DNA from 4 places in the Beggiatoa leptomitoformis genome. Region 1 is predicted to be linked to each of the others. Evidence: predicted binding sites of a transcription regulator. Region 1 holds the regulator's gene; each other region holds the start of a gene.

Region 1 (8,297 bases):
ATCAGGGACATCTCGGCGGGCATCCTCCAATAAAGACACTAAATCATAAGGACTTGCACCTAATAAAGCATCCTGAAAATCTAACAAACCGCAACATTGCACGCCCTTGCGTTCTGCTAACTGCATCAAATTATCCACATGATAATCTCGCAATACTAGGGTGATAGGTGGCGGGGGTAATGCCTCTAAAATCGTCTGCCAACATTGCAAATAACTTTCCTGTATTGCTGTTGTTGTTTCTCGCCCCAACACCGCAGGCAAGAACCAATCAGCCAACAACGCTGCCTCCGCTAATAAGCGTTGCGTATCATACGCGGGCAATGCAATCGCCTTTGCTTGCGGATGTTGATGTAATGCAATCAACGCATCCACTGCATTTGTATAAAGCGGTAGTGGTGCAACCCCCTGATTTAATAAGCAGGTAAACGTCGCATCACCAAAATCTTCAAGCAATAAAAAACCCTGTTCACTGTCTGCGTGTAATACCTGTGGCGCGCTTAACTGCAAAGCACACAAATGTTGCGCAATCTGCACAAACGGGCGCACATCCTCACGTTCTGGTGGCGCATCCATGAGCAACACACGGCTGTTGCCTTGTTGTAAGCGGAAGTAACGACGAAACGACGCATCAAATGGCAACGCTATTATTTGCGCATGTTCCCATCCATGTTGTGCTAAAAAAGAGAGACGTTGTTGTGTGCGAATATCCATGCTTGATAGCCTTCATAAGAGGTGATGTAATGCGAATAATAATTTTCCAAGGTAACAAACAATCAGACAATGCGTATTATTACTTTAAATTTGAATGGTATCCGCGCTGCGGCAAAAAAAGGTTTTTTTGACTGGTTAGCCCTGCAACAAGCCGATATAGTCTGCTTACAGGAAATCAAAGCCCAACCCGAACAACTCACCGACAGCCTTTTTCACCCACAAGGGTATTATTGCTACTACCATGCAGCAGAGAAAAAGGGCTATAGCGGGGTTGCATTATATGCACGTCGCCGACCTGATGCAGTACAAACAGGTATAGGCTGGGCAGATATAGACATAGAAGGGCGTTATTTAGAAGCGCGTTTTGGTGATTTGCGTGTCATTTCACTCTACATGCACTCAGGCTCATCAGGGGAAGCACGGCAGGCGTTAAAATTCAGCTTTATGGCGCGTTTTCTCCCTCACTTAGAAACCCTACGCCAAGAAAATCAATCTACAATTATTTGTGGTGACTGGAATATTGCGCATAAACCAATAGATTTAAAAAACTGGAAAGGTAACATAAAAAACTCAGGATTTTTACCTGAAGAACGCGCATGGATGGATAAACTCCTCACTGAAACAGGCTATACAGACGCATTTCGTGTAGTCAATCCTGATGCAGAACAATATACATGGTGGTCAAATCGCGGACAAGCATGGGCAAAAAATGTTGGTTGGCGGATTGATTATCACGTCATTAGCGACAGCCTAAAAAACAGCGTACAAACCGCAAAAATTTACACAGAACAGCGTTTTTCCGACCATGCTCCTGTGATTATTGATTATAGTATTTGAAAAAACACAAACAGATTTGCCAGATTGTATTAATTGGATACAAGCATTAATGCAACGCTGACAAGTCTGTAGCGGTTAACCCTGTATATCTTAATACGGTTTCAACAAGCATTCCGTCCGCTAACATAGCGCGTGCGGTTTCCAAACGAGCTTGTTTATCACCCTCTTCTTTTCCTATTTGTAAGCCCTCTTCCATACCTTCCTCCTTAAACCGCTGTTTTGCCTTTTCCCATGCAGCTTCATCCTTAATTTGCGCAAGCATGTCTCTATCAATATTCAGTTTACGAATAATGTCTAAAATCGCTTGGAACATCTTTTCTGAATAATTATTTTCTTCTAGTTTGCCGTCTAATGAATCTTCTATCAGCTCTAACCACCGTTTGATTTTTGGCGGGGTTTTATCATTCACCAAGCGCGGACAAAGAAAGACTAAACGATGTGGATAAATGGATAATTTACGTCCACGTTCATCCGTTGGGTTCATATCACTGACGGCACAACTAAAGTCGACACTGCCGTCACGCGGAACACTGGTTAAAACAACGATGGTGTAAACGGTTCGTTCAAAATTATATTCTTGAAAACTGCCTATCTGTTCGACCAAACTCACCAGATGGTAGTATAAAAAACGGTCAAAAAAGTCTTCTTCTTTGATATGTTGAATTTCAACAACAATCCGTTGTTCTATGTCCTCAGCGAATAAATCATATTTGCTACGCACAAACCCGACGGGATTAGGATATTCATATTCGGCATGAACTTTATCAATATGAATATTAATGTCTAATACATCATTAACAAATTGGGTAAAGGTTTCAGGTTGACCAAAAGCTTGCTTAAATATCGCACCGTATTTTAGGGGGACAACTTCTATCACAAGGAAACTCCTATGGTATTTTGAACAAAGCGGATAAATCAGCCACGGCTAATCCTGTTAATTCTGCGGTTTCTTCCAGACTGAAGCCTTTTTCGCGTAGTTTTCGTGCGGTTTCTAAGCGGGCTTCTTCCATACCTTCTTCCTTAAACCGCTGTTTTGCCTTTTCCCATGCAGCTTCATCCTTAATTTGCGCAAGTATGTCTCTATCGATATTCAGTTTACGAATAATGTCTAAAATTGCTTGAAACATCTTTTCTGAATAATTATTTTCTTCTAATTTGCCATCTAATGAATCTTCTATTAACTCTAACCACCGTTTGATTTTTGGCGGCGTTTTATCATTCACCAAGCGAGGACAAAGAAAGACTAAACGATGTGGATAAATAGATAATTTGCGTCCACGTTCATCCGTTGGATTCATATCACTGACGGCACAACTAAAGTCGACACTGCCATCACGTGGAACACTGGTTAAAACAACGATGGTGTAAACGGTTCGTTCAAAATTATATTCTTGAAAACTGCCTATCTGTTCGACCAAACTCACCAGATGGTAGTATAAAAAACGGTCAAAAAAGTCTTCTTCTTTGATATGTTGAATTTCAACGACAATCCGTTGTTCTATATCCTCAGCAAATAAATCATATTTGCTACGCACAAATCCGACGGGATTAGGATATTCATATTCGGTATGAACTTTATCAATATGAATATTAATATCTAATACATCATTAACAAATTGGGTAAAGGTTTCAGGTTGACCAAAAGCTTGCTTAAATATCGCGCCGTATTTTAGGGGGACAACTTCTATCATTTTGGAGTCTCTTCGGTGGTTTTTTTCTGTGTGTCATGTTTGGAAGCAATAACGGAATTCATACTTTTATCTTTGATGTAGCGTCGCAGAATTTCTAGTTTGAGGTGCTTTTTTTCGTTTCTCCAATGAGTTTCGATTTTTCCTGTTCATAATAATCTATCGTATTGTTTAGCGTCACCGCCCCAGCAATCATCACATACAAACCTGTCCGCAATGTAAATCGTTTATGGGATAAATATAATATTATTTTAATCAATAGGTTAAATTTTTTTAGCAAAATAAAAAAACAGCCTTGATAACCTTGATTCAGACAGTCTCGTATTATGACGATAATTACTTGCCTATTGAACCTGTAACCTTTACCCTTACTTTATATAGTCATAATGTCATCGCGTGGGTGTTTCCTCCCCATAAAAAACATCCTCATTTAGCAACAAACAGACTTGATAAACCATTTACTTCATACCATGCCGAAGGTTACGCATGAGCAGATTAACGACCGCGCTCAACGACTTTTAAAAATCCTAATTGACCGCTATATTCGTGATGGTCAACCCGTAGGTTCTCGCACGCTGTCTAAAGACAGTGATTTAGATTTAAGTCCTGCAACCATCCGTAATGTGATGGCTGATTTGGAGGAAATGGGCTTGGTGTTTTCGCCACATACTTCAGCAGGACGGATTCCGACCGTGCGCGGTTATCGTGTTTTTGTCGATAGCCTATTGCAAGTTAAGCAGCTCAGTAATGACGAAGAAAGCCAGTTAAGGCGCATGTTTAAAAATGATGCTCGTGGTTTTGACAGTCAACGCTTATTCGAAAAGGCTTCCCATTTACTTTCTGAAGTCACACACCTGACTAGCGTTATCATGCTGCCGCGTCGTCAGACTAAAGCCCTACGGCATGTTGAATTTTTATCCCTTTCTAAACAACGAGTTTTAGCAATTTTAGTTATCAATGAACATGAAGTGCAAAACCGTATTATCCACACCAGTCGCCCTTATAGCGCGGCAGAATTAGAAAGTGCTGCCAATTATTTGAATGCCGCTTTTGCAGGTAAAGACATAAACCGCGTGCGCCAAGACCTTGTTGGTGAAATGCGTAAAGCGCGGCAAGATTTAGATAATCTGATGGAAACCGCCATTGAAATGGCAGATAAAACCTTTTCTAATCAAGAAGAAGATAAACCCGATTTTGTGGTAGCAGGGCAAACACATTTGATGGACATTGCCGAGTTATCCACAAATATCGATAAACTTCGCCATTTATTTACCGCGTTTAACCAAAAATGCGACATCCTCCACCTGCTTGACCAAGCCATTAATGCGCAAGGCATACAAATTTTTATTGGTGAAGAATCGGGCTATGACGTATTTGACGACTGTAGCGTGATTACCTCGCCTTACAAGGTCGACGGCTCGGTAATAGGCGTATTAGGGGTGATAGGACCTACTCGCATGGCATACGAGCGCGTTATACCCATTGTTGACTTAACTGCAAAACTCCTTAGCTCTGCCTTGAAGTAAACGAATTTATCCCTACTTATTGCGGTTAATCACATTTTATTAAATAAAGCACACGCTGGTGCAAATACCTGCACACATTTACGTTTTTTTTAAATTTTTTTTGCGAATAACCTCGCACCCGCGTTTTATCCCTTCACAAAGGGATATTTAAAATGACAACGTAATTAAGACTAGCTAATACTTGGAGTAACGAATGACAACCACAGTAAATGACAAGACAATCCCGTCAGAAAACCAAGATGCACTGGTTACCGAATCGGCAACTGTCATTGAAAACGATGCCCCAGCATTAGACATTGATGCACAACCGACTAATACTGACTCAGCCCCTCCTTTAACGGTTGAAGAATTAAACCGTCAACTTATCGAAGCAACTCGCAAAGCAGAAGAAAACTGGGATGCACTGCTTAGACAAAAGGCAGAGTTTGATAACATGCGGAAACGGATGGAACGCGACATCGACAACGCCCGCAAATACGCCTTAGAAAAGTTTGCTACCGAATTATTGCCGATTAAAGACAGTATGGAATTAGGCATAGAAGCCACACAAAATACTGATGCGACACTCAATGCTATTGCAGAAGGGATGGAGCTGACGCTAAAAATGTTAGCGGGCGCATTAGAAAAGGCAGGCATTCAAGAAATTCACCCCCAAAATGAAAAATTCAATCCGCAATTTCATGAAGCAATGGCAATGCAACCTGTGCCAAATGTAGAAGATAACACCGTTATTTTCGTTCATCAAAAAGGCTACCAATTGAATGATCGTTTATTAAGACCTGCAAGAGTCGTTGTTGCTAAAGCCGCAAAATAAATAATTGTCTGCATCAGAATTCACAGAATTGACCAAGCAGTTGAGATTAAATAACTTATTTTTAAGTCATTATCTTAAAATAACGCGCTTGAATATTGATGCAGACAATAAACCAAGATTTAACCGAAAAACCACTAATAGGGCATTTTATAAAAATACTTTTTTCTTGAAAAAAATATCCTTGCCCTTATATCGTCTAACAGAAAAAAACTAATTATACTCAAATAATTAAACAGGAGATTACAGAATCATGGGTAAAATTATTGGTATCGACTTAGGTACGACCAATTCATGCGTTGCCGTTATGGAAGGTAAAAGCGTACGTGTTATTGAAAACAGCGAAGGTGCGAGAACCACACCCTCTATCATTGCTTATGCGGATGATAATGAAGTTTTAGTGGGACAATCAGCCAAACGCCAAGCTGTCACCAATCCACAAAATACCTTGTATGCGGTAAAACGCTTAATTGGACGCAAATTTAAAGACAAAGTCGTCCAACGTGATTTAGATATTGTCCCTTACAAAATCATGGAAGCCGACAATGGCGATGCATGGATTGAAGTAAAAGGCAAAAAAATGGCACCGCCTGAAATTTCTGCCCGTGTTCTCATGAAGATGAAGAAAACCGCAGAAGACTATTTAGGCGAAACCGTTAAAGAAGCCGTTATCACGGTACCCGCTTATTTTAACGACTCCCAACGTCAAGCAACCAAAGATGCAGGACGAATTGCTGGTTTAGAAGTTAAGCGAATTATTAACGAACCCACTGCGGCGGCCCTTGCTTATGGCATGGACAAAAAACGCGGTGATGCCAAAATTGCTGTTTACGACTTGGGCGGAGGTACATTTGATATTTCCATCATCGAAATTGCCGAGGTCGATGGCGAACAACAATTTGAAGTGTTATCCACCAATGGCGACACTTTCTTAGGCGGTGAAGATTTCGACTTACGTATCATTGACTTTTTAGTTGATGAATTTAAAAAAGACACGGGCATTAACCTGAAAAATGACCCCTTAGCATTGCAACGGTTAAAAGAATCCGCTGAGAAGGCAAAAATTGAATTGTCTTCTAGCCAACAAACTGATGTAAATTTGCCCTACATTACGGCAGATGCTTCAGGTCCTAAACACATGAATTTGAAACTGACTCGCGCGAAGTTAGAATCTTTAGTAGAAGATTTAATCGAGCGGACAGTCGAACCCTGCAAAATCGCGCTGAAAGACTCAGGTTTAAGCACCAGCCAAATCGACGAAGTCATTCTCGTTGGCGGTCAAACCCGTATGCCCAAAGTGCAAGACCGTGTTAAAGACCTGTTTGGCAAAGAAGCCCGTAAAGATGTCAACCCTGATGAAGCGGTTGCTGTTGGTGCGGCAGTACAAGGTGCTGTTTTATCAGGTGAAGTGAAAGACGTGTTACTGTTAGATGTCACGCCTTTATCATTAGGGATTGAAACCATGGGCGGTGTGATGACCAAAATCATCCCCAAAAACACCACCATTCCAACCAAAGCATCACAAGTATTCTCAACCGCTGACGACAATCAACCTGCGGTGACTGTGCATGTGTTGCAAGGTGAACGGGAAATGGCATCAGCCAACAAATCCCTAGAAAAATTTGACTTAAAGGACATTCCGTTAGCACCACGCGGCGTTCCTCAAATTGAAGTCGCTTTTGATATTGATGCGAATGGGATTTTACACGTCTCTGCTAAAGACAAAGCCACAGGCAAGGCACAATCTATCCAAATCAAAGCTTCTAGCGGATTAGATGAGAACGAAATTCAACGCATGGTAAAAGATGCAGAAGCCCATGCCGCAGAAGACCAAAGATTTCACGAGTTAGTCAATGCCCGTAACCAAGCAGATAATATGGTTCATTCCATTAGCAAGACTTTGAAAGACCTTGAGGGCAAAGTTGACACGAATGAAAAGACAGCCATTGAAGCGGCAATGGAATCCTTAAAAGAAGCCATGAAAGGCGACAATAAGGATGATATTGAAGCCAAAACGCAAACACTTGCAGAATTATCGGGTAAACTGGCAGAAAAAGCCTACCAACAAACAGGTGGTGCAGAAGGGGGCGATGGCTTTACCGACGCGGCCAAAAAAGCCTCAGCAAATAATGACGGTGTTGTTGATGCTGAGTTTGAAGAAGTCAAAGGCGACAAGAAATAAATTGTGTCGGTAAACTGACGACGAAGCGCATTACTTACCTCCAAAAGTTAAGTAGTGCGCTTTATTATTTTCACTGTAATGTGATTTTAAGAGAATCATTGTCGATGCGGATTTATCCGCACCCGAGAACCTAAACCCCCTTTAATTCGTGCGAATTCATTCGCGCCTATTTAACCCCACCTAGCCGAACACACTCGCTACCATGTCAAAACGAGATTATTACGAAGTTCTGGGCGTACAAAAAAACGCCAGTGAAGACGAACTCAAAAAAGCCTATCGCCGTTTGGCGATGAAATTTCACCCCGACCGCAATCCTGATAGTGCTGATGCGGAAGACAAATTTAAAGAAGCGAAAGAGGCCTATGAGATTTTATCCGACCCTCAAAAACGCGCAGCTTACAACCAATTTGGACATGCAGGCGTTGATGCTTCTATGGGCGGTGGTGGTGGCAGTGGATTTGGTGGCGGTTTTGATTTTGGCGATATTTTTGAAAGTGTTTTTGGTGGAAATGGTAACCGTGGTGGCAGTCGTGCCTTTCGTG
Region 2 (8,297 bases), 1.5 Mb from region 1:
ACCCACGTCTTGGTCATGGTTCGCGCCTTTCAGTTTCTTAATTGCTTGTAATGCACGAACTAAGGCAACACCACCACCTGGGACAACTCCTTCTTCAACGGCGGCACGGGTTGCGTGTAACGCATCTTCAACGCGAGCTTTTTTCTCTTTCATTTCAATTTCGGTGGTTGCACCGACTTTGATAACGGCAACACCGCCAGCTAATTTAGCAACGCGCTCTTGTAATTTTTCTTTGTCATAATCGGATGTTGCTTCTTCGATTTGTTGACGAATTTGACCTACGCGGGCTTTAATATCAGCGTTTTTACCTGCGCCATCAATGATGGTGCTGTTATCTTTGGTAATAACGATTTTTTTCGCGGTGCCTAAATCGGTTAAGCTGGCTTTTTCTAAGCTCAAACCAATTTCTTCGGCAATCACGGTGCCGCCTGTCAGAATCGCGATGTCTTGTAACATAGCTTTGCGACGGTCACCAAATCCGGGGGCTTTAACAGCGGCAACTTTAACAATACCGCGAATGTTGTTCACAACTAAAGTTGCTAAGGCTTCGCCTTCAACATCTTCAGCAATGATAAATAAAGGACGACCTTGACGGGCAACGCCTTCTAAGACGGGAATCATTTCACGGATGTTAGAAATTTTCTTATCACATAAGAGGATAAGCGGATTTTCTAATTCAACACCCATGGTTTGTTGATTGTTGATGAAGTAGGGGGATAAATAACCACGGTCAAACTGCATCCCTTCGACAACATCTAATTCATTTTCTAAGCCTGAACCTTCTTCAACGGTAATTACGCCTTCTTTGCCCACTTTTTTCATGGCTTTAGCGATAATACCGCCAATGTCTTCATCAGAGTTGGCAGAAATTGTACCGACTTGTGCAATGGCTTTGTCATCGGTGCAAGGTTTAGACATTTTTTTTAATTCTTCAACCGCTGCAATGACTGCTTTGTCGATACCGCGTTTTAAATCCATTGGATTCATGCCAGCAGCAACCGCTTTTAAGCCTTCAATCAGGATAGATTGGGCTAAAACAGTCGCAGTGGTAGTGCCATCACCGGCGATGTCGGATGTTTGTGAAGCAACTTCCTTCACCATTTGCGCGCCCATGTTTTCAAACTTGTTTTCAAGTTCAATTTCTTTGGCGACGGAAACGCCATCTTTGGTCACGGTTGGTGCGCCAAAAGATTTGTCTAATACAACGTTACGTCCTTTAGGGCCTAAAGTGACCTTAACGGCATTGGCTAATATATTGACACCACGTAACATTTGTTGGCGGGCATCATCAGAAAAACGGACATCTTTAGCTGTCATGGAATACGTCCTCAAAAGGAATCTGGAATAAAGAAAATATGGAAAAATGGTGGATTAAGCTAAGACACCCATGATGTCTTCTTCACGCATGACGAGTAAGTCTTCACCGTCGACTTTAACTTCTGTGCCTGAGTATTTGCCAAATAAGACAACATCATCAACCTTGACATCTAAGGGGCGGACATCACCACTTTCTAATAATTTGCCTTTACCAATTGCGACGACTTTGCCACGAATAGGTTTTTCTGTCGCGCTATCAGGAATCACGATACCACCTGCGGTTTTACGTTCTTCTTCCATGCGTTTGATGATGACTCTATCGTGTAAAGGACGGATTTTCATTAAAAACTCCCTGCGGTTATCTGTTATTAGTGTGTTAGGTATTGATTCTAGCATTTTGTTAGCACTCTTACTACTAGAGTGCCAGTTACGCCGATATGGGATTATAGAATGTGTATTTCAAGAGGAAAATTAAGAAATTTATGTAATAGGTTTGTCGTGATTGAGACTTTCTGACATCGTTTAAACATCAAGAAAGTCTCATCATGATGAGAATTAGGCCTGTTGTCTTAAGGCGGCAATGCGGTCGTCTATGCTGGGATGGCTAGAAAACAGTTGTTGGATAATCCCTGTTGTTTGACTGCTATGAATCCCAAACGCACTCATTTGTGCGGGCATTTCGCCTGTGTGAGCCTGTTGCAGGCGTTGTAAGGCGTGAATCATTTTATTAGCACCTTCCAATTTTGCCGCGCCTGCATCAGCTCTAAATTCGCGCAGGCGAGAGAACCACATTACAATTGGCATTGCCAAGATTCCAAAGACAATTTCGGCAACAATACTGGTAATGTAATAGCCCAAACCGGGTGCGCTGCTGTCGTCGCCTTCTTCACGGAAAAATCCATCTACAAAGTGTCCTACTAGACGGGCAAGCAGAATAACAAACGTATTCACTACACCTTGTACTAACGTCATCGCAACCATATCACCATTAGCAACGTGGCTGATTTCATGAGCTAATACCGCCTCAACCTCATCTTTGTTCATACCATTTAATAAGCCCGTACTAACCGCAACTAATGCGTTGTTGCGATTCATCCCTGTTGCAAACGCATTCATATCAGGTGAATCATAGATTGCAACTTCAGGCATACCAACGCCTGATTTTTTGGCTTGTTGTTGAACGGTTTCTAGCAACCATTGTTCGGTACTATTACGCGGATTTTCAATTACTTCCGCGCCAACCATCATTTTGGCACTCCATTTAGAAATGGCAAGGGATATAAACGCACCGCCCATTCCAAAAATTAACGCAAAAATTATAAGCCCTGATAAAGTCGTCTGATTTGCGCCGAAAATAGACGCAACAATGCTGAGTAATACCACGACAGCAATGTTGGTAATGACCATTAGAATGATGCCTTTCATAATATATCTAGCTCCTTAAACATGATTAAATATTGTTGTATAACAAATATATAATTTTATTCACTGGGTGAATAAGATTGTAATTCAGGTTTTGTTTGACATATTATGGCTGTTAAGTTCATTTATCAAGACGTTTTAGTGAGAATTTTCTTGATTTATAGTCATGTTTTCAGTGTTGACGATATTATTGGAAGGAGTTTGCCCATCGGTTTGTTCGTTTATGTTTGTTTGTACGGTTGTTTTTTCTATAGATAAAGCACTCAATTGGGTTGTATCAATTTTCACACCCGTATTAAGATACGCATATAAATCATGAGCAAAACCATCTAGCTCATTAAATAAATTACGATTTCCACGTATTAATGCGTTGTAACCTAAAACAGCAGGAATTGCTACCGTAAGCCCTACTGCAGTCATAATTAAGGCTTCTCCAACAGGGGCTGCAACCGTTTCTAACGTCGCGTTGCCCTGCGAGCTAATAGACATTAACGCGCCATAAATCCCCATGACCGTCCCCAATAAGCCCACAAATGGCGCGGTACTGCTGATGCTAGCAAGAATACTTAAGCCAGAATTTAGTTTTTCGCGTTCTTCATTCATTGTCCGACGCATAGCGCGGGTAATAAATTCGCTTTGCGTACAAATTGTACCCACCTGTTTTGTCACCACATCAGCATGGTGTGCTGCTGCAATCACGCCTTGTAATGCTAACCGCGAAAAGGGATCGCGGGCTTTATGCGTTGTAAGCCATTGGATTAATTCTTCTAATACCATTACGGTATTAAAAAAATGTTGAAATCGCCGTGCTTGTAAATGGACGAACCACAGTTTTAATAATTTAGTGATGATTAAGTACCATGACAAAATGGACATTAGTAATAATAAAAGCAGAATACTCAATGCCATTGGATTATCTGCAACATGCTGTAAAAAATCGCTAAAACCGAAATGTGACATGTTTTATTTTCCTTAATATAGTTCCCACGTAATTGGGATAATAATCCATTCAGTAACTGCCTTACCTGCCTGTTTTGCAGGTATATAACGCCAACGCATTACGGCTGCATAAGACGCTTGGTCTAAACGACTAAATCCACTACTTTCTTTAATTTCTGCCTGTTCTGCATAACCTTCGGTATTAACCATCACACGCATTAAAACCGTTCCTTGCTCATTATTTTTTCGCGATAAAAAAGGATAAGCGGGTTTAGTATTATGTAAATATTGAGCTTTATAATCTGCGGGTGTATAACTTTCTCCAAGCGTGCTATCAGGTAAATCCGCCGTTTTATATTTTGCCCACAAACTTAAACCTGTTGGTGTTGGCACAGCAGGTGAGGAATCAACAGTAAGATGATTTTCTGTCGTTTTGTTGGCTAAGACAGGTTTTATAACTGGTGATTTCGTCGGTGATGTTTTTTTCTCTACTTTTTCCGTTTTTTCACTAATGGGCTTGGTTATTTTTTTTATAACTATTTGCTTTTGATTGTTTTTTGTAGCAACAATTGGCGCGGGTTGAGCAGGAATGGGAGCAACAGCGGGGGGAGGCGTTTGTTGAACGGGAATAGCGGCGGGCGGCGATGTAATAACAGGAGAGGGTGATGTAACCGCTTGTATAGGAACAATTAAGCTTACCTGCAACGTTTTTGCAGGCGTTGATGGACGTTTTTCTTGTGAAACATAAAGCAGTTTCCAAACAATCCACCCATGTACGGCAAGAATAACCAACAAGACAATGAGCATTTTCAGTGTCTTTACAAGAAATGACATAACTATTCACTAATTGGGTTTTATGAGAAATAACCGAAGGGTTGAGCCTAAAACAGCGTGATTCAGTATAACGGATAGTCAGGAAAGGTAAATAAGCAGTACAAAGAAAAAAGGAGGGGACACGCGAACACTTGCTTGTCACCCTACCCTAAAGATTCAGGAGCTATATCACTCGCAGAATAACTATTCAAAAACCTTGCCATTTATTTGCTCCGCGATGAATTTTAAAAAAATAAATATAAATCAATTTATTATGTATTAACTTTGTCAGTTGAAACCAAAGCGGGTTAAAAAATCATTCGACAAATCTATAAACATGTATATAATTACACTATGTGAATAAACACATAAATAGAGACCACTTACTATGGAAGAACTAACTTCTCGTCAAAGACAAATCTGGGAATTTATTGTACAACAAATAGATACTACCAGAATGCCACCAACTCGTGCAGAAATTACCCGCGCTTTCGGGTTTAATTCCCCCAACTCTGCCGAACAACATTTACAAGCCCTTGCAAAAAAAGGTTATATAGAATTATTAGCAGGCTCATCAAGAGGTATTCGTTTACTTAAGGGGATTGGTTTACCCGTTATTGGTAGAGTTGCAGCGGGACAACCCATCTTAGCAGAACAACATGTAGAAGGACGTTATCAACTAGACGAAACCCTATTTCACCCGCGTGCTGATTACCTTTTGCGTGTGCAAGGTCTGAGTATGCGCGACATAGGCATTTTAGATGGTGACTTTTTAGCAGTACACCGTACCGAGAAAGCCAATAATGGGCAAATTGTTGTTGCTCGCGTGGATGGTAATGAAGTAACTGTTAAACGGTTTCAACAACAAGACCATGAAGTTCAACTACTACCAGAAAATCCAGATTTTCAACCCATCATCGTTGATTTACGAACGCAACACCTAGCCATTGAAGGATTAGGCGTAGGCGTGATTCGAAGCAATAAAATTTTGTAAAAACTCAAGATTAACGCTGTATTTGATTATGTTAGCGGCATAGTCAAGACACAACAATATTTTTTCCCTCTTTAGCAAGCGAGGTTAGCATCATGTTGTCTGTTCAAACCCTTCACAACCGCACCACAGCATGGGCAAAACGGATTTTATCCGCTGTCCTACCCACTCCTATCCTGCCTATTGAACTTGAAACGCCTGACTTGCCAGAAGTCACGCTTGCGACACCTGTCGACATTAACAGCGATGACATTTGTTTTAATACCGTCAAACAAGCCATTTTAAGCCGTCACTGCCTGCCAATCCCTAACCAACTGAAACAAAATTATAATTTAACCTACGCAACCGCAAAACACTATTTAAATCGTTTAGTAGAAACAGGTCATCTACTTCGCGAAACAAACGGACGCTACATCCTTAACCGCGATAACCCCGCAAACCAAGTCGGTTTTAACCAACTCGCACAACGCCTAAAACGGATGAATTAACAAGGAAAATCATTTAAAGAAGCGCAACACAGGAGGTTTTATGGGAATCACGCTAACCGATGCACACGGCACGACAGCACAACAACGCTTTAAAAAACGACGGGTTAAGACAGAAAAAGCCCTACAAAAAATTCGCCAACGTCCCAGTAGTCTCAGCTTATTTGTTAAATATTTCTTTATTCCACTGATATTACTAATGTTCTGGCTGTTTCTTAAAGTTGACATCCGCTTAAATGACACTCACGAAGTCGGACAACGTTTATACACCTTAGCTGCTTTTTTAAGCCAATAAAGCAGTCAGGGGGAATGATGAACCTAATACACCTGCGCCAAAATACACTGCTGTTTTCTGCCTTATTTGTCGCTATTGGCATGGCATGTAATGCCATTTTCTACTGGCATCTTGCCAGCGACGCGCTATCTAGCGTGATTTATGTGATTTTAGGACTCAGCTTCGACGGCTTCAAAATTCTCTTATTACCGCTGGCTTTTGTATTCTTTGTCGTTTTACAACGTCCCTTTATGGCATTTGCCAGCGTGACGATTTGGCTTTGTCTAACCGTTATTTCCCTAATAGCGGCCTATGGCTTTTTTACCACCGTACAAGCCCAAGCCGAAAAACAAAATTTACAAGAAAGCCCGCAATATCAATCTTTACAACAATCGCTTACCAATATCAATGCACAACTAGATAAGCTCGCCAGCTATGCAAGCATTGATGTAGTCGGCATTCAACAAAAACTTGCACAAAACCAACAACCACGATTACAACAACTACAACAAGAAATGTCCGCGTATGCAGAACCCGACTGCACCCCCAAACGCGATAAAAATGGGAGCAGTTTTAAAAGCCGAGCAGTTGAGTATTGTAACCAACTCAAAGCAATAGAGGCAGAAATGCAACCCTATCTCGCACAAATAGAAAACTATAATCAATACCGCGCCCTTATGACTAATCGGGAAAGATTACTCAATCAACTGGCTACTTTTAACCAAGCAGAACATCTTGTAGAAATAGTCAATCCCACGTTTATTGCTATAGGTAAACAAATCAATATGGAAGGTGATGCAGTAAAACGGGCAATCCTTACTTTTACCGCTATTGCAACGGAAGTATTAGGTACATTTGCGGCGTTAGTCGTTGCCATTTTGTCCATTGGCAACAAGATAAACGACAAAAAACGCAACGCATATAAAGTAAAAATTGATGAATCTGAAGAAAACAATGCAACGGATGCAACAGAACCAACAAATCGACTTGGGCGTTACGATACAGGCATCCGCACAGGCATGGATAACCGTTTTAAAGAAGTGACTGAAGCAATTTTAACGGGTGATTGCTCGCCTACCCTGTCACAACTGCAAAAACGTTTCAGCATGGGAACACCCGTTGCTAAAGATTATTTATCCGCATTAGCCGAACAAGGTCATCTAGTCCGTAAAGAAAACGGACAATACAAATTAGCTGAATAAGATTAACCGCTTATCCCGTTTGCACCTTTTCTTGTTTGTGGGAAAAGGTGCTTTTTTTTAGTTTTGGGGTTAAAAGTACGAAATTAATCACTTAAAAATTATTTATAGCTAACGCACTTTAAAATGATTATTGTAGGGTGGAATGGGCGCAAGCCGTATTCCACAACAGTGCAAGCTTTCTGCATAAACTCAGCTATTTTTGGCGTTTTATGGTGGAATACGCTACGCTATTCCACCCTACATTAAGCTGCTTTTTAAGTTGCGTTAGCTATAACGAGTAAATTTGATGCGCTCTTTTTACTGATGTTCTGTTTAATCTTTTTATAGTACTGTTGCTATATCTTATTTCAATAGTTATTGAAACCGATAATTAAATTCTAAAAAATAAGTGCGTCCTTCCAATGGTAAATCGTAAGGAATCGGTAAAATTCCTTGCGTATTTACTCCTAAACTTGGTTCTGTGGCATATTCATCAAAAACATTACGGATTCCTGCCGTGACTTCCCAAGGCTTAGGGGCTGGGGTGTAGTGCAGAGTCAGATGTGTCAGCGTGTAGTCCGCAACGGGGGGGCGTGGGTCTCCTTCAATACGTTCACGCTCACCCGTCCATTGCACCTGTAGATTCAGTTTCCAATGAGGCGCGAAAAGCCAATCTGTACGGAAATAGGCAGAATGGGCAGGGTGTGGAATACTCCCTTCATCAGCCGTTTCACTCGTTTGTTTATTATCTTGAAACGCATAATGTCCACTGAGCAAGAGATTATCTAACGCTTGCCATTTTACTTGCCATTCAAAGCCTTTGCCTTTTTGCGTCGCAACGTTTTGTGCAAGAAAGGCTTGAGGGTAATTATCAG
Region 3 (8,297 bases), 590 kb from region 1:
TAGTGCTTCAACAATATGATAAAGCGCGGTTTGTGCCGAGCGTCTGCCTATACTGTTGGTTTGCATTGTGTATTGACGGTCTTTAATAATGTCTAAATAAATCCCGCCCATCTCCATTGCGCAAAAATGGTGAACCGTTTGATAAATAATATTAAAGTTATACTCTTCATAGGCTTTAATAACGGTTTGTTGCACTTGATAGGCACGGTCAACCGCCCAACGGTCTAACGCCAACATATTTTCAGGGCTAACCATATCAATCTCAGGGTTAAAGCCATCCAAATTAGCCAGTAAAAACCGTGCAGTATTGCGTAAGCGGCGGTAGGCATCCGCAATGCGTTTTAAAATTTCGTCAGAAACCGTAATTTCTCCACGATAATCTGTTGCCGCCACCCAAAGCCGTAAAATGTCCGCCCCTAAACTCTTCATAATTTCTTGCGGTGCAATGACATTGCCCAACGACTTGGACATTTTCCGCCCTTGTGCATCCACAGTAAAACCATGCGTCAACACGCCTTTATAGGGGGGCGCGCCATCACGCATCGCAACAGAAGATAAAATTGAAGAATGAAACCAACCGCGATGTTGGTCTGAGCCTTCTAAATACAAATCTGCAGGCATGGTTAATTCAGAACGGGTTTCTAATACTGAATAATGGGTTGTGCCTGAATCGAACCAGACATCCAGCGTGTCCGTAACTTTATCGTAGAGTGCGACATCCGCACCTAAAAAATCGGTGAGTTCTAAATCAAACCACGCATCTATGCCCGATTTTTCCACCAATTGAGCAACTTTTTCCAATAATGCTTGGGTTTGTGGGTGTAAATCGCCTGTTTTTTTGTGGATGAAAAGCGTAATCGGTACGCCCCATGTGCGTTGACGCGAAATACACCAATCAGGGCGATTCGTTATCATCCCTTCAATCCGTTGTTGCCCCCAATCGGGCGTAAACTGTACGGTTTTAATAGCACTAAGCGTTTGCTCACGTAACGATTTCTTATCCATGCTAATAAACCATTGCGGGGTTGCACGGAAAATAATCGGGGTTTTATGTCGCCAACAGTGAGGATAACTATGTGTAATCCGTTGTTCATGCAACAATTTCCCTTGTGCTTTTAACACTTCAATCACATGAGGGTCGGCTGAATAAACGGATTCACCCGCAAAAATTGGCGTATCAGGTAAAAATTTGCCTGAACCATCAACAGGATTATCAATAGGTAAATGATATTTTTGCCCGACAACATAATCTTCTTGACCATGACCGGGTGCGGTATGTACTGAGCCTGTACCTGCTTCGGCTGTAACGTGTGTACCTAAAATAATCGGTACTTGGCGGTCATAGAACGGATGTTGTAATAAAATCCCTTCTAAGTCAGCACCTTTACAATAAGCAACAACATGATATTGTTCAATGTTATAACGCATCATAGTCGCGCTTAACAATTTTTCAGCAATAATCAGGCGTTCCTTGCCATATTGTCCTTCGCATTGCACCAATGCGTATTCAAATTCTGGATTAAGCGTTACGGCTTGATTGGCGGGCAATGTCCATGGGGTGGTTGTCCAAATCACGACGGAAATTGTGCCACTGCCGTTATGCTCAGGTACATGATGACAGCGAGACAGCAATGCAGGCTCATCTAAAACAGTAAAGCGCACATCAATCGCAAGAGAGGTTTTATTTTCATGTTCCACTTCTGCTTCAGCAAGGGCAGAAGCGCAATCGACGCACCAATGCACAGGTTTAAAGCCTTTATAGACATGTCCTGCATCAATAATTTTACCCAGTGCGCGAATAATGTTCGCTTCGGTTTGGTAATCCATCGTCAAATAAGGATGTTCCCAATCGCCGATAATGCCTAAGCGTTTAAAGTCTTTGCGTTGATTATTGATTTGTTGTGTCGCGTAATCGCGGCACTTACCGCGAAAAGCCCGCGCTTCGACTTTGTGTCCTGCTTTGCCGAATTTTTTTTCTACTTGTAATTCAATGGGCAATCCGTGACAGTCCCAACCCGGAATATAAGGCGCGTCATAGCCCGCCAGTGTCCGTGCTTTGACTATAATATCTTTTAAAATTTTGTTGACAGCGTGACCAATGTGAATATCACCGTTAGCATAAGGAGGGCCATCATGAAGTATAAACTTAGGACGACCTGCACTTGCATCACGAACCAGTTGATATAAATTAATATTTTCCCACTGTGCCAACATCTCAGGCTCACGCTGTGGCAGATTTGCTTTCATGGAAAAATTGGTTTTTGGTAAATTCAACGTATCTTTATAGTCTTTCACTGTCATTTCGTCACAACCAGTAGGGTGTTTATAGAAAAGTTTTTATTGTATTGGATTTTGTCAATAACTTATACCGTCGATTTTTGTCGTTTACCATTCAAGGTGACGCGGATGCGTTATAAACATTGATGAAAAAGTGATAATTTCTACGCAATTTTACAACTTCTTAGAAAAGATGGAGTTTTACGCACTAAATAGCCAAGTTACTATTTTAAATAGCTTATGTTTAGCACTATTTAATCCATGACCCGCTTTAAACAATTCGCCCTTTTGGTAAAAACAATGTCAACATAAACATTGCGGTTGCCGTTACAACAACTGAGGGGCCTGTCGGTGTATCCCATTGTAAAGACATAAAAACCCCACCTAAAACGGCCAAGCAACCCAATACGCTGGCAATAATCGCCATTTGTTCAGGTGTACGGGCAAACCAGCGTGCGGTTGCGGGGGGAATAATTAATAAAGACGTAATTAATAAAATACCAACCACTTTCATGGCCACTGCAATGACTAACGCTATCATTAACATCAAAAATAACCGCACCCACACCACAGGCACGCCTTCCACTTCTGCCAGCTCTTCATGAATCGTGATAGATAACAAAGACTGCCACAGCCAAACCGTTCCCAACAAAACCAAACTTCCCCCACCATAAATCCAATACAAATCGCTTTGCGTCACAGCTAACAAATCACCAAATAAATAACTATATAAATCAATCCGTACACCGTCCATAAACGCAACAACAACCAGCCCAAGCGATAACATGCTATGCGATAAAATCCCCAATAATGTATCGGTTGTTAATCGCTTTTGTTGCTGTAATAAACTGAGTAATAAGGCAATTAATAAACAAATACTCATCACCCCAAGATTTAAATTAACCTTAAACAAAATTCCCAAGGCAATCCCTAACAAGGCAGAATGTGACAAAGTATCGCCAAAATACGCCATGCGTCGCCAGACCACAAAACAACCCAAAGGGCCAGCAATCAAAGCAACGCCAATACCACCAATAAGTGCACGCCATACAAAAGTTTCTATTATCATGATTTATTTCACATAAACTTTAAAAGTTATTTCTTTTTTTGATAAGGAATATCTATAACGTTAAGAATAATAATTTCTACCCGCCGATTTTTCTGTCGTCCTTCAAGCGTTGCATTACTCGCAATGGGGCTGGCTTGTCCAAAGCCTTCGGTCACGATTTTATTCGCGTCAATACCACGCGCAACCAACGCCAATTTTACCTGTTCAGCTCTCTGCTTAGATAACCACAAATTGTAACCTACCCCTCCACTACTATCTGTATAACCATCAATCGCAATATTACCGTCAGAATTTTTTTTAATTGTCTCCGTTAAGGCATCTAAAATACCACTTGCTTCAGGCGTTAACGCCGTTCCATCTGCCGTAAAATAAACCGACTCTAACACCAACAATAATCCCTTATCTGTCTGATGAGGATGTAAAGTTTGAAACTGCGATTGAATCCACTGCCAATTCAACTGACTGCATCCTTGAATCAAACCAAATAATACAATTAACCCAACGAGATAACTCAATCGCCGTTCAATATCCTGATAGATGAACCTGTTTTTCATAACAATAAAACTCGCTGAAATAATGTTGCATCAAGTAAGAGAAGATAAAAATTTAATTTGCATAACATAATGTTTAATAAAGCTATTCTTACTAATCCCACCAACCCACTCTATAAATAACATACTGATTCTACACCATTTACACTATCAGCCGTCAATGTATTCTATACAAATTTGTCATACTTTATTCCCTTGAAATTCGAATTTATTCCCCTATTATTAGCACTCGTTACAGGTGAGTGCTAAACTCATCACATCCGTTTTAATTTTTACTAACAATTGTCATTTCGTATTGAGGAGATATTGACTATGCAAATCCGTCCTTTACAAGACCGTGTTGTTATCAAACGAGTAGAAGAAGAACGTAAAACCGCTGGTGGCATCGTCATTCCTGACAGCGCGACAGAAAAACCTATTCGAGGCAAAGTCTTGGCGGTTGGTAACGGTCAAATCTTAGAAGATGGCAAAGTCCGTCCGTTAGATGTCAAAGTTGGCGACATCGTCCTGTTTGGCAAATACTCAGGCACCGAAGTCAAAATTGGTGATGAAGAAGTCGTCATTATGCGTGAATCCGACATCATGGCAGTTTTAGACGAAAAGAAACACGCCAAAGCCGCGTAATCTACTTATAAACTTCAATTACACCAACTATATACCGTATTCATTAAGGAAACATCATGGCAGCAAAACAAGTTTATTTCTCCGACGAAGCCCGTCAATCCATGCTCAGAGGCGTAAACGTCCTCGCTAACGCCGTTAAAGTCACCTTAGGGCCTAAAGGGCGCAACGTCGTACTAGACAAATCTTTTGGCGCACCCACCATCACCAAAGATGGTGTTTCCGTTGCTAAAGAAGTTGAATTAGAAGATAAATTTGAAAACATGGGCGCGCAAATGGTTAAAGAAGTCGCCTCCAAGACTTCCGACATCGCAGGCGACGGCACCACCACAGCCACCGTGTTAGCCCAAGCCATTCTTATCGAAGGCATCAAAGCTGTGACAGCGGGCATGAACCCGATGGATTTAAAACGCGGTATCGACAAAGCCGTGATTGCCTGCGTTGCAGAATTAAAGAAACTCTCCAAACCCTGCACCGACAACAAAGCCATTGCCCAAGTTGCCACCATATCCGCCAATGCCGATGAAGCTGTTGGACAAATCATCGCCAAAGCCATGGACAAAGTTGGTAAAGATGGCGTAATCACCGTCGAAGAAGGTTCAGGCTTAGATAACGAATTAGACGTTGTTGAAGGGATGCAATTTGACCGTGGTTATTTATCCCCCTACTTCGTCAATAACCAACAATCCATGAGTGCCGAATTAGAAAACCCCTTAATTCTCATTCATGACAAAAAAATCTCCAACATTCGTGAAATGTTGCCCATTTTAGAAGGCGTTGCTAAACAAGGTCGTTCTTTACTCATTGTTGCTGAAGACGTAGAAGGCGAAGCCTTAGCCACCTTAGTCGTCAACACCATACGCGGTATTGTCAAAGTTGCCGCTGTTAAAGCCCCCGGATTTGGCGACCGTCGCAAAGCCATGTTACAAGACATCGCCATTCTCACAGGCGGTACCGTCATTGCCGAAGAAATTGGCTTAAGCTTAGAAAAAGCCACCTTAAACGACTTAGGCACAGCCAAACGCATCCAAATCACCAAAGACAACACCACCATCATCGACGGTGCTGGTCAAGCCAAAGAAATCAAAGCCCGCGTTGAGCAAATTCGCCAACAAATCGCCGAAACTTCTTCCGATTATGACCGCGAAAAATTGCAAGAGCGCGTTGCTAAATTAGCGGGTGGGGTTGCTGTGATTAAAGTCGGTGCAGCCACTGAAATTGAAATGAAAGAGAAAAAAGCTCGCGTTGAAGATGCCTTACACGCAACCCGCGCAGCCGTTGAAGAAGGTGTTGTCCCCGGTGGTGGTGTTGCCTTAATCCGCGCTCAAAAAGCCATTAAAGACCTGAAAGGCTCAAACAGCGACCAAGACATGGGTATCAACATTGCCCGCCGTGCGATGGAAGAACCTTTACGTCAAATCGTTGCGAATGCAGGCGGCGAACCCGCTGTTGTATTAAACAAAATTGCTGATAGCAAAGATAACAACTACGGTTACAATGCATCAAATGACGAATTTGGCGACATGATTGACATGGGTATTCTTGACCCAACCAAAGTCACCCGTTCCGCTTTACAACACGCGGCCTCTATCGCAGGTTTAATGATTACGACTGAAGCGATGATTACTGAGTTACCGAAGAAAGAATCCGCGATGCCTATGCCCCACGGCGGAATGGATGGGATGATGTAATCTCGAGGTTTTTGGGGTTAGATTGAAATTTAAAGGGGCGAGAAATCGCTCCTTTTATTATCACTTTTACTAGAGGATGTGTATATATGTATAGTAATAGTATATGTAGTGACAAATTTGAGTTTCTTATCAAGAATGACAAAAAAACACATTATTGCTTATTTTTAAAATCAAATAGCTATTATGCTCATTTTTGTTTTGTGCATTGCTTTAGCAAATGTTCTCTTGAGGGCTTTGAGTTTAATTTTAAAGGAAAACATATGTGGATTGTTCAGCAGATACTGATAAGTAAAGAACTTTTCTACAATGTGGATACTAATACTCTATTCGATCGTTCTGATATAAAAGAATGGCATGAGCAGATTACTCCTTCTATGCGTAATTTGTTGGCAGAGCAACCAATAAATGAGCAAGATAAGCAACATACTGAAATGGATAACAGAATAAAAGAATATATAGAAAAAGAGTATCCTGAAACGAAATAAATAGGATAGGTCTTTCAGGGCAGCGTCATGCACTAGTTTGATCCTCTCCATTTTGCTCGTTACCAAGCTCTGCTTGGTAATGCCTGCCTTGCAAGCTCCGCTTGCCGAATACAAGCATACTTAGAGATTGAAGCGTTCAAGTACCAGCCAAGCAGAGCTTGGCGAGTAGGCATTACCAAGTGAAACTTGGTAACGAGTAACCTTGGAAGATTTATTAAGTTTGGAAAGTGCGTTGCCTTAAGTTTTTGCTGTGGGATGTGGCGGAGTGCTGCATTCTATCAGACTTACAAAATCGGTGGCTCCCACCATAAACTTGCGAAAGCAATACCAACGCTACAGGCATTTGCGAATAACAACCAAAAGAATGTTTTTCTATTAAAAGATTGTTTGAAAACATGTTTTAAGATATAGCCTTCTAATGCGACATTGACTAGACACGCCAGCACAAAACTCGCTCCCCATCCCACAGGGTTAAACGTGCCCCAATGAAAAATATAATTAATAATCATCCCTGGAAATATCTCCCACACTATACCCGATAAGGGAATTAAGATAATTCCTAATATGCTCGAAGCGGCATTCGCGACAATGTCAGCCAACAAAGCCAGTGGCAGCGAAAATTTAAACACGCCACAGATAACAATGAGTTCAACAAGCAATCCTAAGCCGATAAATTCCAACGACATTAACCGTTCTTCAAGATAAAGCGCAGGCCACACCACATCCGCAGACACTGAAAGAGGCATTAAACACAGCAGCAGTAGGGCGGAGTAGAAGAACCTGTTAGAAAATGTTTTCATTTTTGCCGTCGTTGGGTTAGCCTCAACATATTGCTCGTTACCAAGCTCTGCTTGCCGAATACAAGCAGACTTAAGATTGAAGCGTTCAAGTGCAAGCCAAGCAGAGCTTGGCGAGTAGGCATTACCCAGTGAAACTTGGTAACGAGCAAATAGAGGTTTTATAAAATGCTCCAAATTATTGATGTAGATTATATAGAAGATTTTAGACTAGCCTTAGCGTTTAGCGATGGTTTTGAAGGAATTGTCGATTTAAAAGATATTTTTTCTAGTCATCCCTTTAGAGCCTGTCATCAAATAAGAAGGGTTAAAGGTTCAAGCCAAAAGAATCAAGGTAGAAGCCAAATAAACCCCACTTAAGAAATTCCTAGCGCGTTTATCATATCGTGTAGCTATGGCGCGGTATTGCTTTAATTTACCGAAGAAATGCTCGATTAAATAACGTGCCTTATAAAGGACTTTATCATAGTCAGGTGGATTTAAACGATTTTTCCTGAACGGAATCACAGGTTCTATGCTTTTCTGTTTTAAAACATCTCTAACCCGTTCATCAGCATCATAAGCCTTATCAGCCAATAAAGCGTTTGCCTTTATCTGAGGAATAAGAGCATCAGCCCCTTCAAGGTCGCTTGCCTGTCCCGCAGTCAAAAAAAAAGGGTCGGATTGCCCAGTGCGTCAACAACGGAGTTAATCTTGGTACTTAAACCCCCTGCGCTACGTCCAATGGCTTCATCTGCACCACCACCACTACTATGTTGATGCGCTCTAACTATTGTGCTGTCTATCATGGCATATTCATTATCGGC
Region 4 (8,297 bases), 1.4 Mb from region 1:
TGATTTTCCCATTAAAGTAATGGGATTAGCAGAGCAAGATTTTGATTTATTGGTGGTGGAAATTGTGCGACGACATTGTCGTGACGAATTGCGAGAAGGGGCTGTTAGTTTACGGAAAAGTAGCGGCGGTAAGTACATAGCAGTAACCGTTACCATCATCGCACATAACCGTGAGCAACTAGATGCCTTATACCAAGAATTAAGTAACCATCAACGAGTTACAATGGTATTATAAGATTTTCTACCCAATTTAGGCGGAATGTTCCGCCTTTCATCGCACTTAACTGCTATACTTTTCCCCCCTCTTTAATTGTTGATTATTTCATCGTGCTGAGTGATACGCTACAACAAGGCTTGCACGCCTTGTCATTAGAGATTCCATCTACTGTGCAAGTACAATTAATTCGTTACATAGAGTTATTACACAAATGGAATCAGGCTTATAACTTGACGGCTATTCGTCAGCCACAAGAAATGGTGGTGAAACACTTATTAGATAGTCTAGTCGTTTTGCCTTATATGCAGGGTGAACGTGTCTTGGATGTTGGTACTGGCGCGGGTTTACCGGGGTTGGTCATCGCATTGTGTATGCCTGAATGGTCTTATGTGTTATTGGACAGTAATGTAAAAAAAACACGCTTTGTGCAGCAAGTTATTGTCGAATTAAATTTGTCCAATGTAACGGTTATACACAGTCGGGTTGAACAGTATCAACCTGTTGAATTATTTGACTCAGTGATTTCTCGGGCTTACTCAAATTTAGCCTTGTTTTACCATCAAACACTACGATTGTGTAAACCAACAGGACAAATCATGGCGATGAAAGGTGCGTTACCAACCAACGAAATTGCAGAACTAACGGATGTCCCAATTAAAATTAAAACCATACCGTTGTCTGTTCCCTTATTAAATGCAGAACGTCATTTAGTGGTACTGTGTCATGACTGATTTAAGCAAAATTAAAGGTTATTTATTTGATTTAGACGGTGTTTTATATGTAGATAATGCACCCATTGATGGCGCAATAGAAACTGTTGCTTTGTTAAAAAAACGCAAAATTGCGTGCCGTTTTTTAACAAATACCTCAACCAAATCTACGACAACGCTATACCAAAAATTAAAACAAATGGGATTTGCCATAGAACAAGATGAAATTATTAGCACGCCTTACGCAACGGTTTTATATCTACGCCAAAAACCCCAAGCCCGCTGTTACTTATTGTTAGCAGAAGATGCAAAGCGCGATTTTCGAGAATTTCCGCAAACAGAAGACAAACCCAACTTTATTGTTATTGGCGATATTGGTGATGTATGGCGTTATTCCTTACTAAATCAGGTCTTTCAATACATGATGGCAGGCGCAGAATTAATTGCATTGCATAAAAACAAATTTTGGCAAACGGCAAACGGACTGCAATTAGATATTGGCGCGTTTATTACGGGTTTAGAATATGCGACGGGTAAAAGTGCCATTATTGTTGGCAAGCCATCGCCAACTTTTTTTGAGTTAGCTTTTAAAGACTTGCACTTACCACGCGAACAAATCGCAGTTATTGGCGATGACGTAGAAGCAGATGTTGGTGGTGGACAGGCTTGTGGATTAATGGGGATTTTAGTCCAGACAGGAAAGTTTAGAACGGAACAAGTGGTTAAATCTACGGTAAAGCCTGATTTAATTATTAATTCTATTAAGTCATTGGGGACAATGTTAGAGAGTTTGTAACATGTCATCATGTTGCAATACAAACTGCTGAAAATACCCTTAACACGCTATGTGTGCTTTTAGTAGGCGGAACAAACTATCCCTCGGTGTGTTCCGTCCTTTTTATTTTTAGAAATCAAACAAGTTTAGTAATTCTTTTTCTTCGTTTTGTTTGCGCAAGCGCGAAATTAAACCTAACAGTAAATTTTTATAAATAATTTTGCCTACCTGATTACTACTTTCAAGAATCCGTTCAAAATCTGGGCGATTAATCATTAATAATCCGCCCTTCTCTAAGGTGCGTACTGATGCAGAAGCAAAGTATTCATCAATAAAAGAATATTCACCAATTAACGCACCACATTCCAGCATACCCAAGCGTACTTCCTGTTCACGTGGTATATCTTGATTATCTTTAGGTAAAAAAACCTCCCATTTCCCATGGCTTACAATATATAACTGATCTACTTTTTGTCCTTCTTGCATCACAATAGCCCCTTTACTAAACAAGGCTTGTTTAAAAAAAGCTGTGATATAAAAGATTTGTTTCTTACTTAACCCATTAAATAATGGACAAACAGATAAAACAGCAAAATTCTCTTTAGACATGTTGTTTACACACCGTAAAATGATTTAGCGAGTAATACTAACATGATTTTTTCTTGAAACAGAATCAAAAAATTCGCCCAATAAAAAAGCCAATAAAATAACGTAACTAGCAGTTATCTCATTGACTTTTTGACAAATAATTACAAATCTACAAATTAAGGGTTCGTTTCTTCTTTGGGCGGTACATAGCCTGCTGGTTTTTGTATTTCATCACTAAATAAAAACTTTTCCATCTCTTCTTCCAGCAATTTACGTGCTTTCGGGTCGACGGGTGATAAACGATACTCATTAATCAACATTGTTTGGTGTCTTAACCACAATTGCCATGCTTCTTGGGACGTGTTATTAAAAATCCGCTTACCCAATTCCCCAGGATATGGAGGCACTTTTAAGCCTTCAGCTTCTTTGCCTAACTTTGCACAAAAAACGGTATGTGTCATAACAACATTTCTCCTACTGTCAATTTAGCTAACTGTTTCAATAATTTTACCACAGGTGCGGCAAGTCCTATAGCGGGGGGATGATGCGGGTCATACCAACAGGTATGCAACAACGGTATAGCAAGCGGTGTCGATTTAGATTGGATATATATGGGCGTAATGTCTAAATGAAAATGGGTAAAGGTATGTCTGAGTGATAAACCATTTTCTATATGGTAATCAGATAACTGTAAATTAGTTTCAATCCAAGGTACGACATCATTAAAACTGGCACATTCAGGAAAACTCCACAAGCCACCCCAAATACCCACAGCAGGTCGCTGTTGTAACAATACTTGTCCCATTGCTTGTTGCACAATAATAAAAAATGTTGTTTTCACAGGTAATATTTTACTGGGTTTAGGCACAGGATAAGCGGCCGTATTGCCTTGTTGATAAGCTAAACAATCCGCTTGTAATGGACATAATGTGCATTGTGGTTTACTGCGAGTACAAACAGTTGCACCTAAATCCATAATTGCTTGGGTATAAGCGGCAAGTTGCGTGTCTGGCGTGTGTTGTTCGGCAAAAAGCCATAATTGTGCCAATGTCTGCGGGTCTGTGGGCGGTTTAGTCAGGGCATGATAACGACACAATACCCGCTTCACATTACCATCTAAAATAGTTTGGCGTTGTCCTTGTGATAATGCCAAAATTGCCGCCGCTGTTGAGCGTCCGATACCTGCAAGTGCTTCCATTTCAAGCAATGTTGTTGGAAAAACACCATTATATTGATTGCACACCGTCTGCGCAGTTTTGTGTAAATGTCGCGCACGGGCGTAATAACCTAGACCTGTCCAATAGTGCAATACCTCATCTAACGGCGTAATTGCCAACTCTTGAACCGTAGGAAAGCGTTGCATGAAACGCTCGTAATAAGGAATCACTGTTGCAACTTGTGTTTGTTGCAACATAATTTCCGATACCCAGACACGGTAAGGGGTTGGATTTATTTGCCATGCGAGTTCTTTACGTCCATGTTTTTCAAACCATGCTAGTAACCGCACGCTAAAACTATCAGTCGACATCATTAATTAATAACTTATTTGTGATAAGCAGAAAAAAACTATTTGAATCAGTATTATCAATGCAAGCATTTTTTATACTGGTCAACCATATTGATTCAGGTGATAAGCGAAGTGTAAAACAGCTATCCTGAAAATTCCGTTAAGCCCAAATATAGCAACAGTACTATAAAAAGATTAAATAGAATATGAGTAAAAAGAGCGCATCAATAGAACAATTTGCTCGTTACCAAGCTCTGCTTGGTAATGCCTGTCTTGCAAGCTCCGCTTGCCGAGTACAAGCGGACTTAAGCGTAGGGCGTTCAAGTACCCGCCAAGCAGAGCTTAGCGAATAGGCATTACCAAGTGAAACTTGGTAACGAGCAATACTTTTTTACGGAAATCTGTTGAATAGGTCATTTCTTATCCTCTTTTTAAAATACGGTTACTATATTTTGCTAGAGATGACTAAAATAAAGTCTCATTCACCAAAAAAAAATCCCTCCCCCAACGAGCAGGGAGGGATTTAAGCGATTAATATAAATTATAAATCGCTAGGCTTACCAATCACACGCAGTTTAAAGAGTTGACGTTCACCCTCTTCGGTTACTAAATCCGCTTCTTCTGCCATTTTCACCAGATTAATAACAGGGCTTAAGCGTTTGACACTATAGCCAATTTTAATATCAAAAGTAGGGCTAGATTCAATCAATAAACCATTATAAACAAAGTTTATTTTGCCATTTGCTAGGAACTTATAATCCCCATAACGGAACGCATCAGGTAATAAATTCCGTGCTAAGACCATAATATCTCTGTCTATCACCATTGGTGATGCGGTTTGCATCATGCCATCTTCAAACACCACATATAATGTAGTGCCATCTTCGCTGAATGTTACGCCTTGCGCCATTCCTACGGGTGCTTTGACAATAAAGGGTGAGAATACCGCAGAAACAACCCGATTAAGCTTAGGTATTTCTAAACGCACTTCGCCTTTCTTCTTGACCCGAATTTTTAAACCGATATTGTTAAAATAAACCGTTTTACGAGGGGCAGGAATTAAGGTTAAGCGAATACCCTCAAGCGTCGTGAGTAAATACTTGCCTTCATCATCAATGGTAAGTCCAGCGGGTTCATTGTCATCAACTTGCTCAACGCCATCTTCATCAGGGAGTAAGGATAATTCTACGCCTTCTGCACTGCCTGTTCCCATCACACTGATTAAACCATCATCCTGTGCAACGGTGAAATTCGCATAATTCAGGCTGATTAATGTGCGGTTCACAACATTGATAATCGTATCTTGCAAACTTGTATCTTCATTCAGTGTTAAAGATACATTTAAGTCTGGAATACCTTCAGGTAAGGAAACAACAACGGATTCACTCTTTTTCAGCTTGAACTTAGGTAAAGTAATTTTGCCTTTCGGGAATTTAATTTTGCCGTTAAAAGGGTTAATTATCCAAGTTGTGGGTAAATATTTGTAAATTGTGGAAATTGTAACTTTAGTAAAATCCAAACTGAAAACAATGACTGTCAAGTCTTCTAACGCTAAAGAAGAAACAACGGTTGTTCCCAATAAGGTTAAAAGCTCGCTACCCATTTCACCATAAATTTCTTTATCTAATCCCGCAACATTACTGGTTGTTAAACCTGCTAAAGATTCTAAACTCAGGTTTTGGAATTGTGCGGTACTAAAACCACCAATAGCTGTATAAGTAATATAAGAGAGTTGCGTTGCGGTGATGCCTTTAACGGTTTCCTTATTAATGGCAGCAATTTGTGACTTACTTAACCCCATACAAGCGGCGGGTTTAATCTTAGCAATTTGAGTTGCGGACAAGCCTACAATGGTTTCAGGTTCAAAGCCTGCAACTTGTGATGCTGTTAAAACCGTAAAAATATTAATAGACAGTTTAACAACTTGTTTTACCGTAAAACCCGTAAATGCGATAGGACGTAAGAACTTAATTTGTTCAACTGTCAGCCCTTCTAAAGCATCTTCAGGAATTAAAGCGAGTTGGTCTGCTTTAAATAAAGCAAAAACAGCGGCAGGAATTTTGCTTATTGTCGTTGCAGTTAAGATAGAAAAGTTGATAGTAATGCTTGTTCCAACAGTGCTAGGATTGCCCGTTGCATCAACAATAACTACGATGACAGCTTGCGTTGTCGTCGGATTTCCCAAGTCATCATCTACATCTGTGCTGTCATCCTCATTGCCATCATCCTCACACGCACCAATGGTTGAGCCATTTTTTAGGTGGGCAGGCAGTGCAGATTCTGAAACGGTAATGGTGTGTTTGCCTTTATGACAAATAGTAACCTTTTCAGCTTTAGCAAAAGCACTGTTAATATTGAACATTAACAGTAGCGTACTCAATAAGAGAAAGTATTTTTTCATTATTAAACTCCATAAAACAACAGTAGTAATACGCATTGTAGCGATTCACATTTATTTAATAAATATGTATTTTACTTGAAATACGTGATGATACCTTTTATCTATGGATTTATACCACTGAGTATTTATTATCTGTCATTTAAATAGACTTGATTTTTTTCTAATAATCCTTATGCTATTAATCATTATTAGCACTCCATTCGAGAGAGTGCTAAAATGAAAGTGGGAGATAAGAATATATGTCAAATGCACTCGCTTTAAATATCGATAGTCAATTAGCTGTACTCAGTCACGATGTCGACCGTTATGCCAGAGCGGTAAAAACGGTGCCGATGTTAAGCGCGGAAGAAGAACGAGAACTTGCCGAACGCTTGCAAAAAGAAGGTGATTTAGAAGCAGCACGGATTTTAATTCTCTCCAATCTGCGATTCGTCTTACACATCGCTAGCGGATATCGGGGCTATGGTTTGCCTCAAGCCGATTTAATTCAAGAAGGCAATGTTGGCTTGATGAAAGCAGTCAAACGGTTTGACCCGACTATGGGTGTGCGTTTGGTTTCTTTCGCGGTTCATTGGATTCGTGCAGAAATTCACGAATATATTTTGCGAAATTGGCGCATCGTTAAAGTTGCGACAACAAAAGCACAACGAAAACTATTCTTTAATTTACGTAGCTCAAAAAAACGCTTGGGTTGGATGTCACATGCAGAAGTTGAAAAAGTGGCGACCGATTTAGGGGTTAGTATTAAAGACGTGTTAGAGATGGAAAAACGGATGGGGTTAAACGATATTTCTTTTGACCCACCCGAAGAAAGTGATGAAGCTGATGAAATGCTTGCCCCTGCGGCCTATTTAGAAGATGTTCGTTATGACCCCGCTGTATTGATTGAAGAAAATGAGTGGGAACAACATAACGATGGACAATTGCACACCGCTTTTGCCAGTTTAGATGCCCGCAGTAAAGATATTATTTGGCAACGCTGGATGAGTGACGAGAAAGCGACATTGCACGACTTAGCCGCAAAATATAATGTTTCTGCGGAACGCATTCGCCAGATTGAAAGTGAAGCGATGAAAAAACTAAAGAAAAATATTGTAATTGACGCATAATTAAGTCTTTCATAAAAGGCGGAGCAAGTCCGCCTTTCATCACGGTAATTAAGCAACTAACATTGCTGACCTTGCCAACAACTGCAAAGATTCCTCTAAGGCTTGTGCTAATACTGTTTGAGCTTGTGCAGCCGTCAATTCAACTTCATTGCCTTCTTTTTTCACATCAAATAACAATTCGCCACTGCTCACTTTTTCTTGTAACAACGCAATTAATGCCGCTCTATCTCGCGTGCCATCCAAATACGGCAAAATCAAACCGCCAACAGGATGTTCTATAGTCAATGTTTCAAAACGCAGATTAGAGGCTTTAATACCTTGTGTGATTCGCCATTGTGCCAACGTGCTGGCTTTAGGCTTATCACTAACAGTAATGACAAATGGCAAGGGACAAGCATGTAATTCAATCAGCCCCTTGGTATAAACCTGTAATAAAATATCGGCTAGATTGTGTTCTATCGTAGCACTATCAACGACTAAATCGCTGGGTAAGCGTAATTTAACCTGTGCGACTAAATCGGATAACTGCATAGACTGTGGGAATTGCTCACGTAAACAATGTAATCCCGCAATAATAATAGGATTATCTGTTACCAAATTGCCCAAACGATTGGCAAAGACGGTTTTACCTGCGGGTACTTGCGTATCTTGCACTTCTTCTAAGGTAGAAACAGCATATAAATTAATCAATCGTTCTGCTGAAATAGCACGTTGTAAAGGCGTATTTTTATGACATAGCAATGAATGGCGAAAATGCCGATTGCGTAAAAAATCCATATACTGCTCTTGATGTACTAAATCATCTTTAAACAAACTCAAGGTATTAGCAATCTCAGGCGGGAAATTGCTGGCTAACATTGTATGTAAATACGTATCCCCCACATAAACCAAATCATGCGCACTTGCTTGCTCAACAAACTCATGTAAATATAAAGGATTATTCTCAGCCTCTAAGAAATCATGAAATAAATAAGATTCATCAAATTCTGC

What was found. Region 1 encodes HrcA, which represses chaperone genes, less so after heat shock. Its sites were predicted from a motif close to TTAGCACTCNNNNNNNNNGAGTGCTAA; they were not measured.
Region 2: groES (co-chaperone GroES) is a predicted target of HrcA. The motif match lies at 1,718-1,744, and genes of this name have one in related genera.
Region 3: groES (co-chaperone GroES) is a predicted target of HrcA. The motif match lies at 4,120-4,146, and genes of this name have one in related genera.
Region 4: rpoH (RNA polymerase sigma factor RpoH) is a predicted target of HrcA. The motif match lies at 6,387-6,413, and genes of this name have one in related genera.

The regions. Positions count from the first base shown of each region.
Region 1 covers NZ_CP012373.2:2,477,930-2,486,226, reverse strand. Annotated here, with positions in the region: gene AL038_RS10375 (aminoglycoside phosphotransferase family protein) at 1-711, opposite strand, end outside; gene AL038_RS10370 (exodeoxyribonuclease III) at 781-1,548, shown strand; gene AL038_RS10365 (Rpn family recombination-promoting nuclease/putative transposase) at 1,595-2,425, opposite strand; gene AL038_RS10360 (PD-(D/E)XK nuclease family transposase) at 2,436-3,239, opposite strand; gene hrcA (heat-inducible transcriptional repressor HrcA) at 3,707-4,762, shown strand; gene grpE (nucleotide exchange factor GrpE) at 4,956-5,576, shown strand; gene dnaK (molecular chaperone DnaK) at 5,827-7,755, shown strand; gene dnaJ (molecular chaperone DnaJ) at 7,958-8,297, shown strand, end outside.
Region 2 covers NZ_CP012373.2:3,963,590-3,971,886, forward strand. Annotated here, with positions in the region: gene groL (chaperonin GroEL) at 1-1,317, opposite strand, end outside; gene groES (co-chaperone GroES) at 1,372-1,659, opposite strand; gene htpX (protease HtpX) at 1,873-2,742, opposite strand; gene AL038_RS16915 (MotA/TolQ/ExbB proton channel family protein) at 2,878-3,699, opposite strand; gene AL038_RS16920 (energy transducer TonB) at 3,712-4,512, opposite strand; gene lexA (transcriptional repressor LexA) at 4,880-5,485, shown strand; gene AL038_RS16930 (hypothetical protein) at 5,578-5,970, shown strand; gene AL038_RS16935 (hypothetical protein) at 6,011-6,262, shown strand; gene AL038_RS16940 (hypothetical protein) at 6,277-7,443, shown strand; gene AL038_RS16945 (TonB-dependent receptor plug domain-containing protein) at 7,798-8,297, opposite strand, start outside.
Region 3 covers NZ_CP012373.2:3,069,711-3,078,007, reverse strand. Annotated here, with positions in the region: gene ileS (isoleucine--tRNA ligase) at 1-2,301, opposite strand, end outside; gene znuB (zinc ABC transporter permease subunit ZnuB) at 2,549-3,346, opposite strand; gene AL038_RS12925 (OmpA family protein) at 3,373-3,900, opposite strand; gene groES (co-chaperone GroES) at 4,210-4,521, shown strand; gene groL (chaperonin GroEL) at 4,578-6,209, shown strand; gene AL038_RS12910 (hypothetical protein) at 6,296-6,694, shown strand; gene AL038_RS12905 (hypothetical protein) at 6,979-7,668, opposite strand; gene AL038_RS18960 (DUF2442 domain-containing protein) at 7,660-7,851, shown strand; one part of gene AL038_RS12895 (IS5 family transposase) at 7,807-8,141, opposite strand; one part of gene AL038_RS12895 (IS5 family transposase) at 8,141-8,297, opposite strand, start outside.
Region 4 covers NZ_CP012373.2:1,061,521-1,069,817, reverse strand. Annotated here, with positions in the region: gene AL038_RS04490 (HP0495 family protein) at 1-235, shown strand, start outside; gene rsmG (16S rRNA (guanine(527)-N(7))-methyltransferase RsmG) at 328-948, shown strand; gene AL038_RS04480 (TIGR01458 family HAD-type hydrolase) at 941-1,723, shown strand; gene AL038_RS04475 (cyclic nucleotide-binding domain-containing protein) at 1,832-2,311, opposite strand; gene AL038_RS04470 (oxidative damage protection protein) at 2,467-2,751, opposite strand; gene mutY (A/G-specific adenine glycosylase) at 2,748-3,821, opposite strand; gene AL038_RS04460 (hypothetical protein) at 4,004-4,150, shown strand; gene AL038_RS04455 (hypothetical protein) at 4,339-6,198, opposite strand; gene rpoH (RNA polymerase sigma factor RpoH) at 6,438-7,307, shown strand; gene AL038_RS04445 (class I SAM-dependent methyltransferase) at 7,356-8,297, opposite strand, start outside.